Phytoactinopolyspora mesophila: one gene and its partner. The protein of the gene in region 2 interacts with the protein of the main gene of each other region in a pairwise test. Links are inferred from orthologs where the notes say so. Each region holds a gene or a part of one and is shown on either strand. Other genes may lie near its edges.

Region 1 (7,387 bases), on a different replicon or contig from region 2:
CGCGATCACGGCGTCACGGCGCGGTGCCGGCAACGGCGTCGGCGGCTCAGCGACCGGCGCCGCGGTGTCCAGGACCGCAATCACCCGGGCCGCCGCCGCCCTGGACTCGAGGAAGTGCCGGACGACGCTGACGAGGGGCAACACCGGCTCGAAGGAGATCAGCGCGACCAATGCCAGCACCGGGACCATGACCGGGGCCAGCGACCCGTCGGCCGCCGCGGCCAGCGCTATCAGCGTGACACCAACGGTGGTCGCCCCCTGCACCAGCATCGCGGCGGCACCGGCGCTCGCCGTGGTCAAGGCGGTCCGCCGCTCGATGCGTGCGAGATCCGTGCCCGCGCGCTCCGCATCGGCCAGGGCTTGGCGAGTGGCGCCGAAGACGGCGAGGTCGGCACTGCCCCGGAGGAGATCGACAGTGCGTGCGGCCAGTTCAGCGCGGGCCGGGGCGAGCCGCTTCGCATGGCGGCGGCTGGCCGCCGCGGTGAGCATCGGAACGACGAGCCCCGCGACCAGCAGTCCCGCTGCCAAGGCCAGCCCCGCGGTGGGTAGGACGGCGAAGCCGAAGCCAACGGCTAGTGCGGCGACGACGGCGGCCGTCGCCGCCGGAACCAGCACCCGGACGATGAAGTCCTGGACCGCCTCAACGTCGGCCACCATCCGGCTGAGCAAGTCTGAGCTGCGAAACGACGGCAGTCCGGCCGGCGCCAGCGGGACCAGCGCGTCGTACACCCGCCCGCGCAACGTGGCCAGGGCGCGCAGGGCGGCGTCGTGACTGGCCAATCGCTCGGCGTAACGGAACAGGCCACGTGAGGTGGCGAAGGCGCGCACCCCGACGATCGCCAGGCTGAGCGCCGCCAGCGGCGGCTGCTGAGCCGCTCGCGCGATCATCCATGCCGCAGTAGCCATCAGGGCGAGAGTCGCGAGTTCGGCGACGACGCTCGCCGCCACCGCGAGGCCGAGCCGGCCCGAGTGGGGCCGCATCAACGCCAGCAGCCGCCGGGTCACCATCAGCCCAGCACCTCCTGAGGCGAAATAGATACCGGACCGGCAACCCTGCCGTGCTCGACGCGCACGACCCGATGAGCGTCGGCGAGCATCGCCGGACGATGCGCCACCACCAGCACCGTGCGCCCCGCCATCAGCTGCCTGGTCGCATCGATCACGGCGGCCTCGCTGCCCGCGTCCAGGCCGGCGGTCGGTTCGTCGAGAATCAGCAGCGGCGCCTCCCGCAGAAATGCCCGCGCCAGGGCGATACGCTGCCGCTGCCCGGCGGAGAGCCCGAATCCGCGCTCGCCGAGTTCGGTGTCGTAGCCACGCGGCAGTTCAGTGATGAACCCGTGTGCGTATGCCAGTCCGGCCGCGCGACGCACATCGTCATCGCTGGCCGAGGGGCGCCCAAGGCGAATATTGTCCGCGACCGTACGGGCGAACAGGTGTGGGCTCTGCGGTACCCAGGCAAGCTGCTCCCGCCATGCCTCGACATCCACCTCCGCCATGTCCACCGTGCCGTCCTCACCTGTGACGAGAACCCGCCCCGACGTCGGCCGCACCAGCCCGAGCAGCACGTTCAGCAACGTGCTCTTTCCCGCCCCGCTCGGACCTATCAACGCCACTCGCTCCCCAGCAGCGATGCTCAGCGACACGTGATCCAGCGCCGGTTCCTGCCTACCCTCGTACTGGACCGTGACGTCCTCAAAGCGCAACCCCCGCATCGAGAGGAGGTTGGTCCGGCGGATGCCGGCCTCGGTGCGGATGGGCATCGACGAGCGAGGCACGAGCGAGCCGCGGGCGTGGCCGGCATTAGCCGGCCCGGCCTTCTCCCCGGCGCTCCCCTCGTCCAGGATGGCGAACGCCCGACCTGCGACCTCAAGCCCTTCCGTACTCGAGTGGAACTGAGAGCCGAGAGCCCGCAAGGGGAGGTATGCCTCAGGGGCCAGCAGCAGCACGAGCAGCGCGGTGTGCAGGTCAAGGCCGCCGTCGAGCAACCGGAGCCCGACGGGCACGGCGACGAGCGCCACGGAGAGCGTCGCCACGAGTTCCAGAACAAGAGCGGACAGGAAGGCAATCCGCAGTGTGCGCATGGTGGCTTGGCGGTGCTGGTCGGCGCTGTCGCGCACCGCCTGGGCCTGCGCTTTGGCCCGGCCGAACGCCCGTAGTGTCGGCAGCCCGGCGACGAGGTCGAGGAAGCGCCCGCCTAGTCGCTCGAGTGCCCGCCACTGCCGCGCAGTCGCCTTCTTGGTCTGCAGCCCGACAAGGACACCGAAGATCGGGATCAGCGGCAGTGTCACACAGATAATCAGCGCCGAGGCGAGGTCGGCGACGGCGAGGCGGATCACCACGGCGATGGGCACGACGGCCGCGATGAACAGCTGGGGGAAGTAGCCGGTGAAATAGGGGTCCAGCGCGTCCAGCCCGCGGCCGAGCGTGGTGGTGATGCGGCCGGTGTGCTGCCCGGACACCCAGGCCGGACCTAGTTCCTGGATGTGGTCGTGGACCTGTTTGCGCAGCGACGCCTTGACCGCCGCGGCGGCGCGCTGAGCGGTTGCCTGCTGGATCCACGACAGTCCGGCCCGGACGGCGAGTACCCCGCCCAGCAGGCCGATGACCCCGGCTACCTCCGCGATCGCTGGCTGGCCCAGAACGCCGTCGGCGAGCACCCGCGCTAATAGTTCCGCCTGCAGAATGATCAGCACCGCGCCCGCCGCGGCCATCAGCATGAACGCGGCGGTGAAGACACGGGCGGCGGGAAGGCTGCCGCTCAGGCGGCGGGCGAGTTGATTCAGGGGAATACCGCCGATCTGGTGCTCACTCGGTGCGGGGACGTCCGCCACGCCCGCGAACCCGGCGACTCCCTGCTCGCGCGGGCTCTGAGGCGATGACAAAGCGTCCGCAGGGCGGTGGACACCGCACCGTGCGTCCTGGGCAAGGCGGCCACGGTGACTCCCCAAAGCAAAGCGAACAGGGTCTAAGCAGTGTCCCAAATCGGAGGTCGCCTGCGCACAGCGGCCCCCTTGGGAAACCGTCTGCAAGATCCCTTTAACAGTGGTCTCACCTCATTGTTGAGACCAAGCGTGACCTAGACCACAATGGCTGCCATGCGAGCACTTCAAGAGGGCGGCTAACCTGTAATGGAGCAGCGGCGGACTCTGACTCGAAAGTAGGCGATCGACACCGTGGCCCCCACCGGCCCGCCAGCGGGTTTCGGACCAAACGACTGGCTTGTCGAAGAACTTTACGCAAGCTGGCTCGAAGACCCCTCAAGCGTTGATCCGCAATGGGCTGACTACTTCGCGGCACATGCGAAGCAGCCGAGCGCGAGTTCCGCTACCACGTCCAAGACTTCTTCCACGCCTTCCAACTCCACCAGTCCGTCCAGCACGAGGACCACCGTGACATCTCAGGCTGCGCCAGCGTCCACTGCCACGTCCCGGCCATCCGGTTCTGCCCCCGTCGAGGGCTCCGGCGGCAGAGAGCCAGAAGCCCCTGCGCGCAAGTCCGCGGCAGCTTCGCCGGACAAGTCTGCTGAGGCTCCCGAGCCCACCGAGGAGAAGGTCCAGCTGCGCGGAGCTCCGGCGCGCACCGCGACCAACATGGAGTCCAGCCTCGAGGTTCCCACCGCCACCAGTGTGCGAGCGGTGCCGGCCAAGCTGCTGGTAGACAACCGCATCGTCATCAACAATCATCTGGCGCGCTCGCGCGGCGGCAAGGTCTCGTTCACCCACATCATCGGCTTCGCCCTGATCAAGGCACTCGGCCGGATGCCCGACATGAACTACTCGTACGGCGAGACCGAGAACGGCAAGCCCGCGCTGGTCAAGCCGGCCCATGTCAACCTCGGCCTGGCCATTGACATGAAGAAGTCCGACGGCACCCGCCAGCTGCTGGTTCCCAGCATCAAGAAGGCCGAGACACTCGACTTCGCCGAGTTCTGGTCGGCGTACGAGGACCTGGTGCGCCGGGCCCGCGACGGCAAACTGGCCGTCGAGGACTTCGTCGGCACCACCATCAGCCTCACCAACCCGGGCACCATCGGCACAGTGCATTCAGTGCCGCGCCTGATGAAGGGCCAGGGCACCATCGTCGGCGTCGGCGCCATGGAGTACCCGGCCGAATACCAGGGCGCGGCGCCGGAGACGCTGGCCCGTATAGGCGTCTCCAAGACCATGACGCTGACCAGCACCTACGACCACCGGATCATCCAGGGGGCGCAGAGCGGGGAGTTCCTCCGCATTGTGCATCAGCTGCTCCTCGGTGAGCACGAGTTCTACGACGAGATCTTCCGTGCGCTGCGAATCCCGTACGAGCCGATCCGCTGGGCCACCGACGTCACCACTGACCATGCCGACGAGGTCAGCAAACAAGCCCGGGTGCTGGAACTCATCCATGCCTACCGGGTGCGTGGCCATCTCATGGCCGACACCGATCCGCTCGAATACCAGCAGCGCACGCACCCAGACCTCGACGTCACCACGCACGGCCTCACCCTCTGGGACCTCGACCGCGAGTTCGCCACCGGCTCGTTCGGCGGCAGCAAACGATTCATGCTCCTACGCGACATCCTCGGGGTGCTGCGCAACGCTTACTGCCGCACCGTCGGCATCGAGTACATGCACATCCAGGAGCCCGACCAACGGCGCTGGATCCAGGAGCGGGTCGAGAAACCCGTCGACCTCACCGCCCGTGAAGACCAGCTGCGCATCCTGCTCAAGCTCAACCAGGCCGAGGCTTTCGAGTCCTTCTTGCAGACCAAGTACGTCGGGCAGAAGCGTTTCTCCCTCGAGGGAGGCGAATCACTCATCCCGCTGCTGGACGAAGTCGTCGCCTCCGCCGCCGAGGAGGGCCTCGTCGAGGTCACGGTCGGTATGGCGCACCGCGGAAGACTCAACGTGCTGGCCAACATCGCCGGGAAGAGCTACTCCCAGATTTTCGGCGAGTTTCAGGGCAACATCGACCCCCGCACCGTGCAGGGCTCGGGTGACGTCAAGTACCACCTGGGTGCCGAAGGCGAGTACACGACGCTCGACGGTTCGAAGATCAAAGTGTCACTCAGCGCCAACCCAAGCCACCTCGAGGCGGTGAACCCCGTACTCGAAGGCATCGCGCGAGCCAAGCAAGACATCTTGGACCGCGGTCAGGACTTCCCTGTGCTGCCCATCCTGGTGCACGGTGACGCCGCCTTCGCCGGGCAGGGCGTCGTCGCCGAGACGCTCAATCTCTCGCAGCTTCGCGGGTATCGCACAGGTGGCACCGTGCACGTCGTCGTCAACAACCAGGTCGGCTACACCACCTCGCCGGAACAGTCGCGCTCGTCGATGTACAGCACCGACGTCGCCCGGATGGTGCAGGCGCCGATCTTCCACGTCAACGGCGACGACCCCGAGGCATGCGCACGAGTAGCCCGGATGGCCTTCGAATTCCGGCAGGCGTTCAACAAAGACGTCGTCATCGACATGATCTGTTACCGCCTGCGCGGTCACAACGAAGGCGACGACCCCAGCTACACCCAGCCGCTGATGTACGACCTCATCCGCGCCAAGCGTCCGGTCCGCAAGCTCTACACCGAGGCGCTGATCGGCCGCGGCGACATCACCATCGAAGAAGCCGAACAGGTGATGGCCGACTACCAGCAACAGCTGGAGCGGGTGTTCGCCGAGACCAGGCAGGCCGAGATCGCCGCCGCGGCCAGCGTGCCGCGCTACCCGGACAAGCCCGAGCCCGAGGGCGAGGTCACAACCGCCGTCAGCCAGGAGATCCTGAAGCGGATCGCCGACGCACACGTCAACGTTCCGGACGGCTTCACGGTTCATCCCAAGGTGCTACCTCAGCTGCAACGCCGCGCGGCGATGTTGGCCGACGGCGGCATCGACTGGGCCACGGCCGAGATCACCGCCTTCGGTTCACTGCTGATCGACGGCCGTCCCGTGCGGCTGGCCGGGCAGGACAGCCGCCGTGGAACATTCGTGCAGCGCTTCGCCGCCGTCGTCGACCGCCACAACGGCGACGCCTGGGTTCCGCTACAGCACCTCGACGAGAACCAGGCCAAGTTCTACGTACATGACTCGCTGCTGTCGGAGTTCGCGGCGATGGGCTTCGAGTACGGCTACTCAGTGGCCAGGCCGGAGGCTTTGGTGCTCTGGGAGGCGCAGTTCGGCGACTTCGTCAACGGCGCCCAGACCATCATCGACGAGTTCCTGACAGCGGGCGAGACCAAGTGGGGTCAGCGCTCGGGCCTGGTGCTGCTGCTCCCGCACGGCTACGAAGGCCAGGGCCCGGACCACTCGTCGGCGCGGATCGAACGGTTCCTGCTCATGGGGGCCGAGGAAGCCTTCCGGGTGGCCCAGCCGTCCACGCCGGCCTCGTACTTCCACCTGTTGCGTCTGCACGCGCTGAGCCCGCACCACCGGCCGCTCATCGTGTTCACCCCGAAGTCGATGCTGCGCAACAAGCGCGCGGTCTCTGAACCTGAGGACTTCACCGGAACCACCACGTTCCAGGCGGTTCTGGGCGACCCGGGCGGCATAGACCCCGCCAAAGTGGAACGCGTGCTGCTCTGCAGTGGGAAGATCACCTGGGATCTGCTCAACAGCCGCGAGAAGAGGTCGGATGAGCGCACGGCCATCATCCGCCTCGAACAGCTCTACCCGCTGGCTGCCGAGCAGATCAGGAACGAGCTCGCCGCATTCCCGGCGTTGCGCGAGGTCCGCTGGGTACAGGACGAACCGGAGAACATGGGCCCGTGGCCCTTCCTTGCCATGCATCTGCCCTCGAAGCTGCCCGATGGCGTGTCGTTGACGCATATCACCCGTCCGGCCAGCACGTCGCCAGCGGTCGGTTCCCCGGCTCGGCACATCGAGGAGCAGAACGAGCTACACGACACCGCCTTCGCCTGAGCCACATTTTCGGGAGTTGATTTGTACTTCACCGACCGAGGAATCGAGGAACTCGAGCATCGCCGCGGCGATGACCAAATCAGTCTCGGCTGGCTGGCCGAACAACTACGCGAGTTCGTCGACGAGAACCCGGAGTTCGAGACCGCCATCGAACGCCTGGCCACGCACCTTGCCCGGCTCGACGACGAAGACGAGGACGACGAGTAACTGCGGCGTTCCGGTGGAGGGAGGCGCAGGGGAGGACCCGTCTCGCCCGCGGACTCGCTCGTACCTCGCTCCCCGCTGCCCGGCCCCACCCCGCCCGGGCCACCCCGGCCCCTCCCACCACCTCGGCGTATCTGCAGCACTGCCGGCCGGCCTTGTCGCCTCGCGAGGCTGGTGATGCGAGGATGGGGCGGTGCGTGACGTCAGAGTATGTGTGTTCGGGGACTCCTTCGTGGCCGGCGTCGGCGATCCCAAAGCGCTCGGCTGGGTCGGGCGGGTGGCCGCGCGGACAC
Region 2 (7,741 bases):
GGGCAGATGGCACCTGTTCGAGCTCGAATAGGTGCCATCTGCCCATGATCAACGGGGGCGGGTGGGTGTTGGGCGTACCGGGGCGGGATGGGGAGGGTTTTGGGCTTATGAGGCCAGTGCTTCGATGGCGGCCTCGGCGAGCACCAGGACGTCGTCCGGTTCGATGTCTTCAAGATCGATCGAACCACCGGTGATGAACAGGCCCTCGGTGTGGAACTGGAACATGTTCACCTGGCCCTCCTCGGAGTGCATGACATGCCCTTCCACGCCGCCGACACGCACCTCCTCGGCGTGTTCGACGTCCGCCAGATCCATCCCGATCAGCTCGCTGGAGAAGCTCACCTCAACGCTCGCGATGCCGTTACCCGCTGCCCGCCACTCGCAGGTGAGCACGTCGAGCCCGTCCACCGGGCCGACCTCGACATGATCGTATTGGGTCGCGATGTCCGCGCCGGCCTCCAGGACCTCCTCAGGGCACGACCCGGGTACAGCGCCTCCCCCACGCGGGGCTTCGTCGAGATCGTCCTCGGCGGGATCGTCGTCCGCGGTTCCGTTCTCGGGTTCGGCCTCGCCGCCCTCGTCCACACCATCAGCGTCGCCGTCGCCGTCGCCGTCCGCAGCGTCGTCGTCCTCGGCGCCGGCGTTCTCGTCGTCACCCGGCACATCGTTCTCAGGTGCGACATCGGTGTTCTCGGCGGTGGGCGACGGCGCGTCAGCCGCATCGTCATCCGAACCACAGGAGGCCACGGCAAGCGTCAGCACCATTCCGGCTGGCAGTACGAGGCGGCGAAATCGTCGCATACTCCCCACCATACGGAACCAGCCCTCAGACCTCATCGGGCGCTCGACGGCACGTCCACGCCATCGGTTCGCTGCGATGCGAACTGCGTCCGGTGCAGCTCGGAATACAGGCCACCCGCCCTCAGCAGCTGTTCATGGGTGCCCCGCTCCACGACGCGGCCGTCGTCGACGACCAGAATCAGGTCGGCATCCCGGATCGTGGACAGTCGATGCGCGATAACCAGTGACGTTCTGCCCGTCAGCGCGGTCTTCAGGGCACGCTGCACCGCGAGCTCAGACTCGGAGTCGAGGTGCGCCGTCGCTTCGTCCAGGACCACCACGTGGGGCGACTTCAGTAGCAGCCTCGCGATAGCCAGCCGCTGTTTCTCACCGCCCGACAGCCGGTATCCGCGATCGCCGACGACGGTGTCCAGCCCGTCCGGCAGTGAGTTCACCAGGTCGTGGATCTGAGCGGAGCGCAGGGCGGCGTGCAACTGCTCGTCCCCCGCCTCGGGCCGTGCGTAGGCGAGGTTGGCCCGGATCGTGTCGTGGAACATGTGGGCGTCTTGGGTGACCACCCCGACGACGTCGTGCAGCGACTCGAGGGTGATATCGCGCACATCGCGCCCGCCGACCCGGACCACGCCCCCGGTCGGGTCGTACAGCCGCGAGACAAGATGGGTGATGGTCGTTTTCCCCGCTCCCGACGGACCCACGAGCGCGACCATCTGGCCCGGCTCGATCCGGAACGAGACACCCCGCAGCACTTCCTCGTCGGCGCCGTTTCCGGCCGGACGCGCCAAGGACTCGAGGGAGGCCAACGAGACGTCGTCTCCGGCTGGGTAGCGGAACCGGACGTCGTCGAACTCGACCGAGATTCGGGGCTCCTGATCGGCGGCGGACCGCACCTCCAGCGGTTGAGCGCTGGGCTTGTCCTGCACCATCGGTTTGAGGTCGAGGACCTCGAAGACGCGCTCGAAACTGACCAGTGCGGTCATGATGTCGACCTGAACATTGGACAACGCCGTCAAAGGGCCGTAGAGGCGGGTGAGCAAGGCGGCCAGTGCGACAAGCGTGCCCACTTCCAAGGCGCCGTCGATGGTCAGCCAGCCGCCGATACCGTACACGATGGCCGTGGCGAACGACGCCAGGAAGGTCAGTCCGATGAAGAAGTACCTCGCGTACAGCGCTTGGATCACGCCGATGTCACGGACTCGCGCCGCGGCCTGTCCGAAGGTTTCGTTCTCTCGGTGGTAGCGGCCGAAGATCTTCACCAGCAGCGCGCCGGAGACGTTGAAACGCTCCGTCATGGTCTGGCTCATGTTGGCGTTGAGCTGCATCGACTCGCGCGAGATATCCGCCAGTTTGCGGCCGATGTAGCGGGCCGGAAGCAGAAACAGCGGGACCAGGACCAGGACGACGATCGTGATCTGCCAGGACAGCACCAGCATGGCCCCGAGCGCCAGAACCAGGGTGACGAAGTTACTGACCACCTGCGACAACGTCCCGGTGAAGGCTTGCTGAGCGCCGACGACGTCAGAGTTCAGCCTGGACACCAAGGACCCCGTCTGGGTACGCGTGAAGAAGGCGATGGGCTGCCGCTGGACGTGATCGAAGACCTGTCGCCGGAGGTCGAAGATGAGCCCTTCCCCCACCCGGGCCGACATCCACCGCCCGATGAGGTTCATGATCGCGTCGAAGAGTGCCAAGCCGGCTACCGCCAGCGCGGCCCACACGACGACGCTGCGCTCGCCGGGAACCACGCCAGAGTCGATCAGCACCTTGAGCAGCAGGGGTACCGCGGCCGCGCTCGCCGCCGAGGCGACAGTGGTGGTCAGGAAGATCGCGATCTGGCGACGGTACGGCCGCGCGTAGCTCATGATCCGTTTGGTTGTCCCCCGAGCCAGACGCCGTTCGACGACGCTGCGGTCCCGTGAGAACGAACGCGACGCCATCCAGGCCCCGCCCATCGGACTACCACCCATAGCCATCCATACCCGACCTCCTCGTCTGCCGACGCTCCGGCGTCAGCCGCCACCTCGAAGCTCTGAGTGCCTCGGCAGGAGCAAGCTCAATACGCCCGCTAGGACAACGTGCTGACGAGCAGGATTCTTCCACGGCATGGAATTGTGACTCATAGGTCGCGCACGCAGGCCGCCATCTCTTAGACGTGGCGGCCTACCAATTTGCGCTTTGGGCTTTCCGGGTCAGGAATACCCCGGCCATCCGGGCCCGTCCCCGGAAAGCCCAAAGCCACTTTCAGCGCGGATCGATTAGACGCGAGCCGTCAAGACTTCTTTCGAGCCTTGCCGCGTGTAGCTCCACCACGTCCACGAAGTGCTACTCCCGACTCGGATAGTAGCCGGTGGACGAAGCCATAAGAGCGTCCGGTCTCCGATGCGAGTTCGCGGATGCTCCTACCGCCTTCGTACTGCTTCTTCAGGTCAGTGGCGAGCTTGTCACGCTGCCCTCCGCTGATCCGCGCGCCTTTCACCAACTTGTCGGCCACGCGTCCTCCCCGTTTTCGTTGTTCTTCTGACAGAGGACCATGATCCGTCCCATTACAGTTTTTCGCCACCCGAACGCAAGATCAATCCCACATCGTGACGCAAAAGCCTGGTCAGAGAACGTCTCACGCCAAAGCAACGAGGTCCGAATAGTCGGAGTTCCAGAGGTCTTCAGCGCCATCCGGCAGCAGGAGCACGCGTTCGGGATCCAACGCCTCGACCGCGCCTTCATCGTGTGTGACCAGCACAATTGCACCGGTGAATGAGCGCAGAGCACCCAGGACTTCTTCTCGGGATGCCGGATCGAGGTTGTTGGTCGGTTCATCAAGCAAAAGGACATTGGCACTGGACACGACCAGTGTGGCTAATGCCAGCCGCGTCTTTTCGCCACCGGACAGAACCGAAGCCGGTTTCTCCACGGAGTCACCGGAGAAGAGGAAAGAGCCAAGCACCCGCCGCGCTTCGACGTCTGGCAGGTCCGGCGCTGCGGTGCGCATGTTCTCGAGCACCGTGCGTGATGTGTCCAAAGTCTCATGTTCCTGCGCATAGTAGCCAAGTCTGAGACCATGTCCCGGCTCAACCGCGCCGGTATCGGGTTTTTCGATACCGCCCAGTAGTCGGAGCAGCGTGGTTTTGCCGGCGCCATTGAGCCCGAGAATGACGACCCTGCTCCCGCGATCGATGGCAAGATCGACATCGGTAAACACTTCCAGCGATCCGTACGACTTCGACAACCGGCTGGCCGTCAACGGAGTCTTACCGCAAGGCGCCGGCTCCGGGAAACGGAGTTTGGCCACTTTCTCCGTACGCCGCTCGGATTCCAGTCCCGACAACAGCCGTTCAGCCCGCCGCTCCATGTTCTGCGCCGCCACGGCCTTAGTAGCCTTGTAACGCATCCGGTCGGCCTGAGCTTTCAGCACCGAGGCCTTCTTCTCGGCATTGGCTCGCTCGCGTCGACGGCGACGTTCGTCGGTCTCGCGTTGCTCCAGGTACGTGGTCCACCCGACGTTGTACACGTCGATGACAGCCCTCGTGGCATCAAGATGAAAGACCCGATTGACAGTCTTGTCCAGCAGCGCGACGTCATGGCTGATCACCACCAGTCCGCCCTTGTACGCGCGAAGGAAGTCGCGCAGCCACATGACGGAGTCGGCGTCGAGGTGGTTGGTGGGCTCGTCGAGCAGCATCGTGCCGGCGTCGGAGAAGAGGATCCTGGCAAGCTCGATCCGGCGGCGCTGACCGCCTGAAAGGGTACGCAACGGCTGGCTCAGGACACGATCCTCCAGTCCCAGGCTGGCCGCGATGGTAGCTGCCTCGCTCTCGCTGGCGTATCCGCCGAGAGCCAGAAACTCCGATTCCAGGCGCGAGTAACGGCGCATCCCGCGCTCGTGGCTCGCTGGATCGTCCGAGGCGATCTGTTCCTCGGCCTTGCGCAGCTGCTGGACGATGACGTCTAACCCGCGCGCACCGAGAATACGGTCCCGGGCAAGCACGTCGGGGTCTCCGGTGCGCGGATCCTGCGGAAGGTAGCCGACGGTTCCGGAGCGGTTCACCGTGCCGGCGAACTGCTGTCCCTCGCCGGCGAGGATGCGGGTCAGCGTTGTTTTCCCGGCGCCGTTGCGCCCGACCAGCCCGACTTTGTCACCTGGAGCTATCCGGAAGCTGGCGCCCGCGATGAGAATCTGCGGCCCCGCTCGTACTTCGACCTCGTGGGCAGTGATCATCGTAAGAACGTAACTCCGGTCGCGTAGGCATGGCAGGGCAAGCTCAAGGAAGCCGTCGCCATTGGCGGTATCCCACGAAGCCGGCCCCTACCTGGTGCGGGCCTCGGCGCCGGTCGCTGGAGCGTCCCGGGCCATATACATGACACCAGACACAGGCACACGACCGACACCGAATATTTCGGGTGCTCTCCGTTGGCATCAGCCGCCACAGACAGCAAAGCCCTGCAAGTTTACAGTTGAGACGTGATCGAGGTCGAAGCCGTCAGCCATGCCTATGGTGAACGTCAAGTATTGCGGGGCGTGAACGCCGTGCTGACCGAGCGGCGGGTCGCGGTCATCGGTGCGAACGGCTCCGGCAAGTCCACCTTCGCCCGGCTGCTGAACGGACTGGTCCTTCCCGACCACGGCAGGGTCCGTGTCGACGGTCTCGACACCCGCACCGACGGCGCGGGCGTCCGGCGCCGGGTTGGATTCGTGTTCACCGATCCTGACGCGCAAATCGTCATGCCGACAGTTGCCGAGGACGTCGCCTTCAGTCTGCGCCGGCTGAAGCTGGGAAAGTCGGTGGCCGCGCGCGTCGTCGACGAGCAACTGGCCGAGTTCGGGTTGGCCGGGCATGCCGACCACCCTGCGCATCTGCTGTCGGGCGGGCAGAAACAGTTGCTGGCCTTGTGCTCGATTCTGGTCACCGAGCCAGCGGTTCTCGTGTGCGACGAACCCACGACGCTGCTCGACCTCCGCAACAGCCGGCGGGTGGCCGATCTCCTGGACACGCTCCCCCAGCAGGTCGTCCTCGTGACGCACGATCTCGACGCCGTCCTCAACTACGATCGTGTCCTCGTGTTCGACGACGGCCGCATCGTCTTCGACGGCCCCGCCGCTGCTGCCGTTGCCCACTACCGGGCTCAGGTCGCTTGAGAAGCCTGTCGCGGGACCCCGGTGGAGAGCGAGGACGGGTTTCGCCGCAGCTCGTCGGGGCCTGCAACACAGACTTGCACCCGTAGAAGCGTGCTTCACAACCGGCGACGTTTCCGTTGGTCAACTACAATTGCCATCTTATGTCCGGCTGCCGCCGTTGATTCAGGTGATCTATCCGGGTGGGTGACGAAGCGTGGAGATGCTCGAGGCGCTGCGGCGCTCGCTCGAATCGGCTGTGCGGGCCACCAATGCCACGTTCGGTGTGGCCGGCATCGTAGGCCCACACCGGCGGCCGACCACCTTCGTGACCGTTGGGCACGAGCCTGAGCCCGGCCCAGGCGGCGAGCCGGCAGCAACCGAGCTCCTCGAGGAAGTCATCAACACCGGCCGCATCATTCGCCGCCAGCACCCCGGTGTTCTCGGCATACCGATCAGCGCCGACGGCGAACCGCTGGGCGCCATCTGTCTGCTGGACAATCATCGCGGCGAGTTCACCGAGCAGGACGAGCACGTCCTCGCCGGCCTGGCACACCTGGCGCAGGCGGTCATCGAGCATCTCCACCGTCTTGAGCAAACCAAGCAACGCCAGCAGTGGCTTGCCGCCTCCAACGCCGTGACCACGGCACTGCTGGCCGGGGAAGACCAGTCGCTCACGCTACGCCACATCGCCCAGCATGCCCGGCGCGCCGCCGATGCCGCGGCAGCCGCCATCGCCCGCCCCGACCCGTCCGATATCGGCATCATCAGGTTCCAGGTCGTCGACGCCGAGGAAGACATGCGCGCGCTCAACGGGCTGGCCATCCCCGCGAGCGGCACGGCCACCGGCGAAGCCTTTCTGACGAAGGCGCCGGTAGCGGTACGTGGCTACGGATCACACATCATGACCCAGAATGCTGATCGTCAAACGGTGGTTCCGGCTGTCCTGAAGGACCTCGACTCAGCTATCGCCGCCCCGCTCATAGTCGGCCATGTCTGCCTCGGTGCGTTGACGGTCGCGAGGTTCGACGGCGCCCCGCCCTTCACCGACGAAGACGTCCAGCTGGTGGAGAGCTTCGCACACCACGCTGCCCTGGTCATGGAGTTCGGCCGGATCACCGAGGAAAGCTACCGGCTGGCGGTGCTCGAAGACCGCCACCGCATCGCTCGCGACCTGCACGACGTCGTCATCCAGCGCCTCTACGCATCGGGACTACGGCTGTACGCGCTGAGCGCCGACATCACCGACACCGCGGTCGCGGACCGAGCCAACCAGCTGGTCGACGAGATCGACCTCACGATCGACAGCATCCGCGCCAGCATTTTCGCCTTGGAAGACGACGGCTCCGAATCGACCAGCCTGAGGTCTCAGATCCGGCATCTGGCCAGCGGTTTCACCGATGTTCTCGGTTTCGAGCCGTGGGTGAACTTCGAAGGGCCTCTGGACGCGGCCGTCCCAGACCAGGTGCGACCAGAACTGCACGGCGTAGTCCGCGAGGCGTTGTCCAACGTCGCCAGGCATGCGTCAGCCAGCTCGGTCTACGTCGGATTGACCGTCGACGGCTACGGACGTGAGCTGACTCTCACGGTCGTCGACAACGGAGTGGGTGTCCAGTCCCGCCGGCTGGGAGGCCGCGGGCTGCCGAACCTCGAGGCGCGAGCCGCACGCTGGGGAGGCGAGTTCACCACGAACTCCGAAGCTGGCCATGGCACAAGCCTGACGTGGCGAATACCGCTCGCCATGGCGACCGCCGGCGAATTGCAGGGAGCCACGTCATGACCATCTCGGTATTCCTCGTCGACGACCATGAACTCGTGCGTACTGGGTTGCGGACC

What was found.
Region 1: the proteins of F7O44_RS04645 (region 2) and F7O44_RS23365 interact in binary tests that used the Escherichia coli proteins (3 or more experiments, as listed by UniProt). The link is inferred for Phytoactinopolyspora mesophila from one-to-one orthologs.

The regions. Positions count from the first base shown.
Region 1 is NZ_WLZY01000009.1:184,035-191,421, forward strand. What follows is about bases 2,816-7,090. They hold F7O44_RS23365 (multifunctional oxoglutarate decarboxylase/oxoglutarate dehydrogenase thiamine pyrophosphate-binding subunit/dihydrolipoyllysine-residue succinyltransferase subunit), read left to right. Parts: upstream 2,816-3,173; coding sequence 3,174-6,890; downstream 6,891-7,090. Other genes in these bases: F7O44_RS23370 (DUF6104 family protein), read left to right, coding at 6,912-7,090. Also shown: thiol reductant ABC exporter subunit CydC, read right to left, coding at 1-1,008; thiol reductant ABC exporter subunit CydD, read right to left, coding at 1,008-2,717; more of F7O44_RS23370, read left to right, coding at 7,091-7,097; F7O44_RS23375 (GDSL-type esterase/lipase family protein), read left to right, coding at 7,288-7,387. UniProt on the Escherichia coli protein: E1 component of the 2-oxoglutarate dehydrogenase (OGDH) complex which catalyzes the decarboxylation of 2-oxoglutarate, the first step in the conversion of 2-oxoglutarate to succinyl-CoA and CO(2).
Region 2 is NZ_WLZY01000001.1:1,035,047-1,042,787, forward strand. The notes cover bases 2,713-5,613. They hold F7O44_RS04645 (ABC-F family ATP-binding cassette domain-containing protein), read right to left. Parts: upstream 5,012-5,613; coding sequence 3,413-5,011; downstream 2,713-3,412. Other genes in these bases: F7O44_RS04635 (ABC transporter transmembrane domain-containing protein), read right to left, coding at 2,713-2,771; F7O44_RS04640 (helix-turn-helix domain-containing protein), read right to left, coding at 3,068-3,289; F7O44_RS04650 (ATP-binding cassette domain-containing protein), read left to right, coding at 5,255-5,613. In the rest of the region: F7O44_RS04630 (hypothetical protein), read right to left, coding at 106-801; more of F7O44_RS04635, read right to left, coding at 834-2,712; more of F7O44_RS04650, read left to right, coding at 5,614-5,929; F7O44_RS04655 (sensor histidine kinase), read left to right, coding at 6,129-7,685; F7O44_RS04660 (response regulator), read left to right, coding at 7,682-7,741. UniProt on the Escherichia coli protein: Genetic data indicate it may be involved in ribosome assembly or function.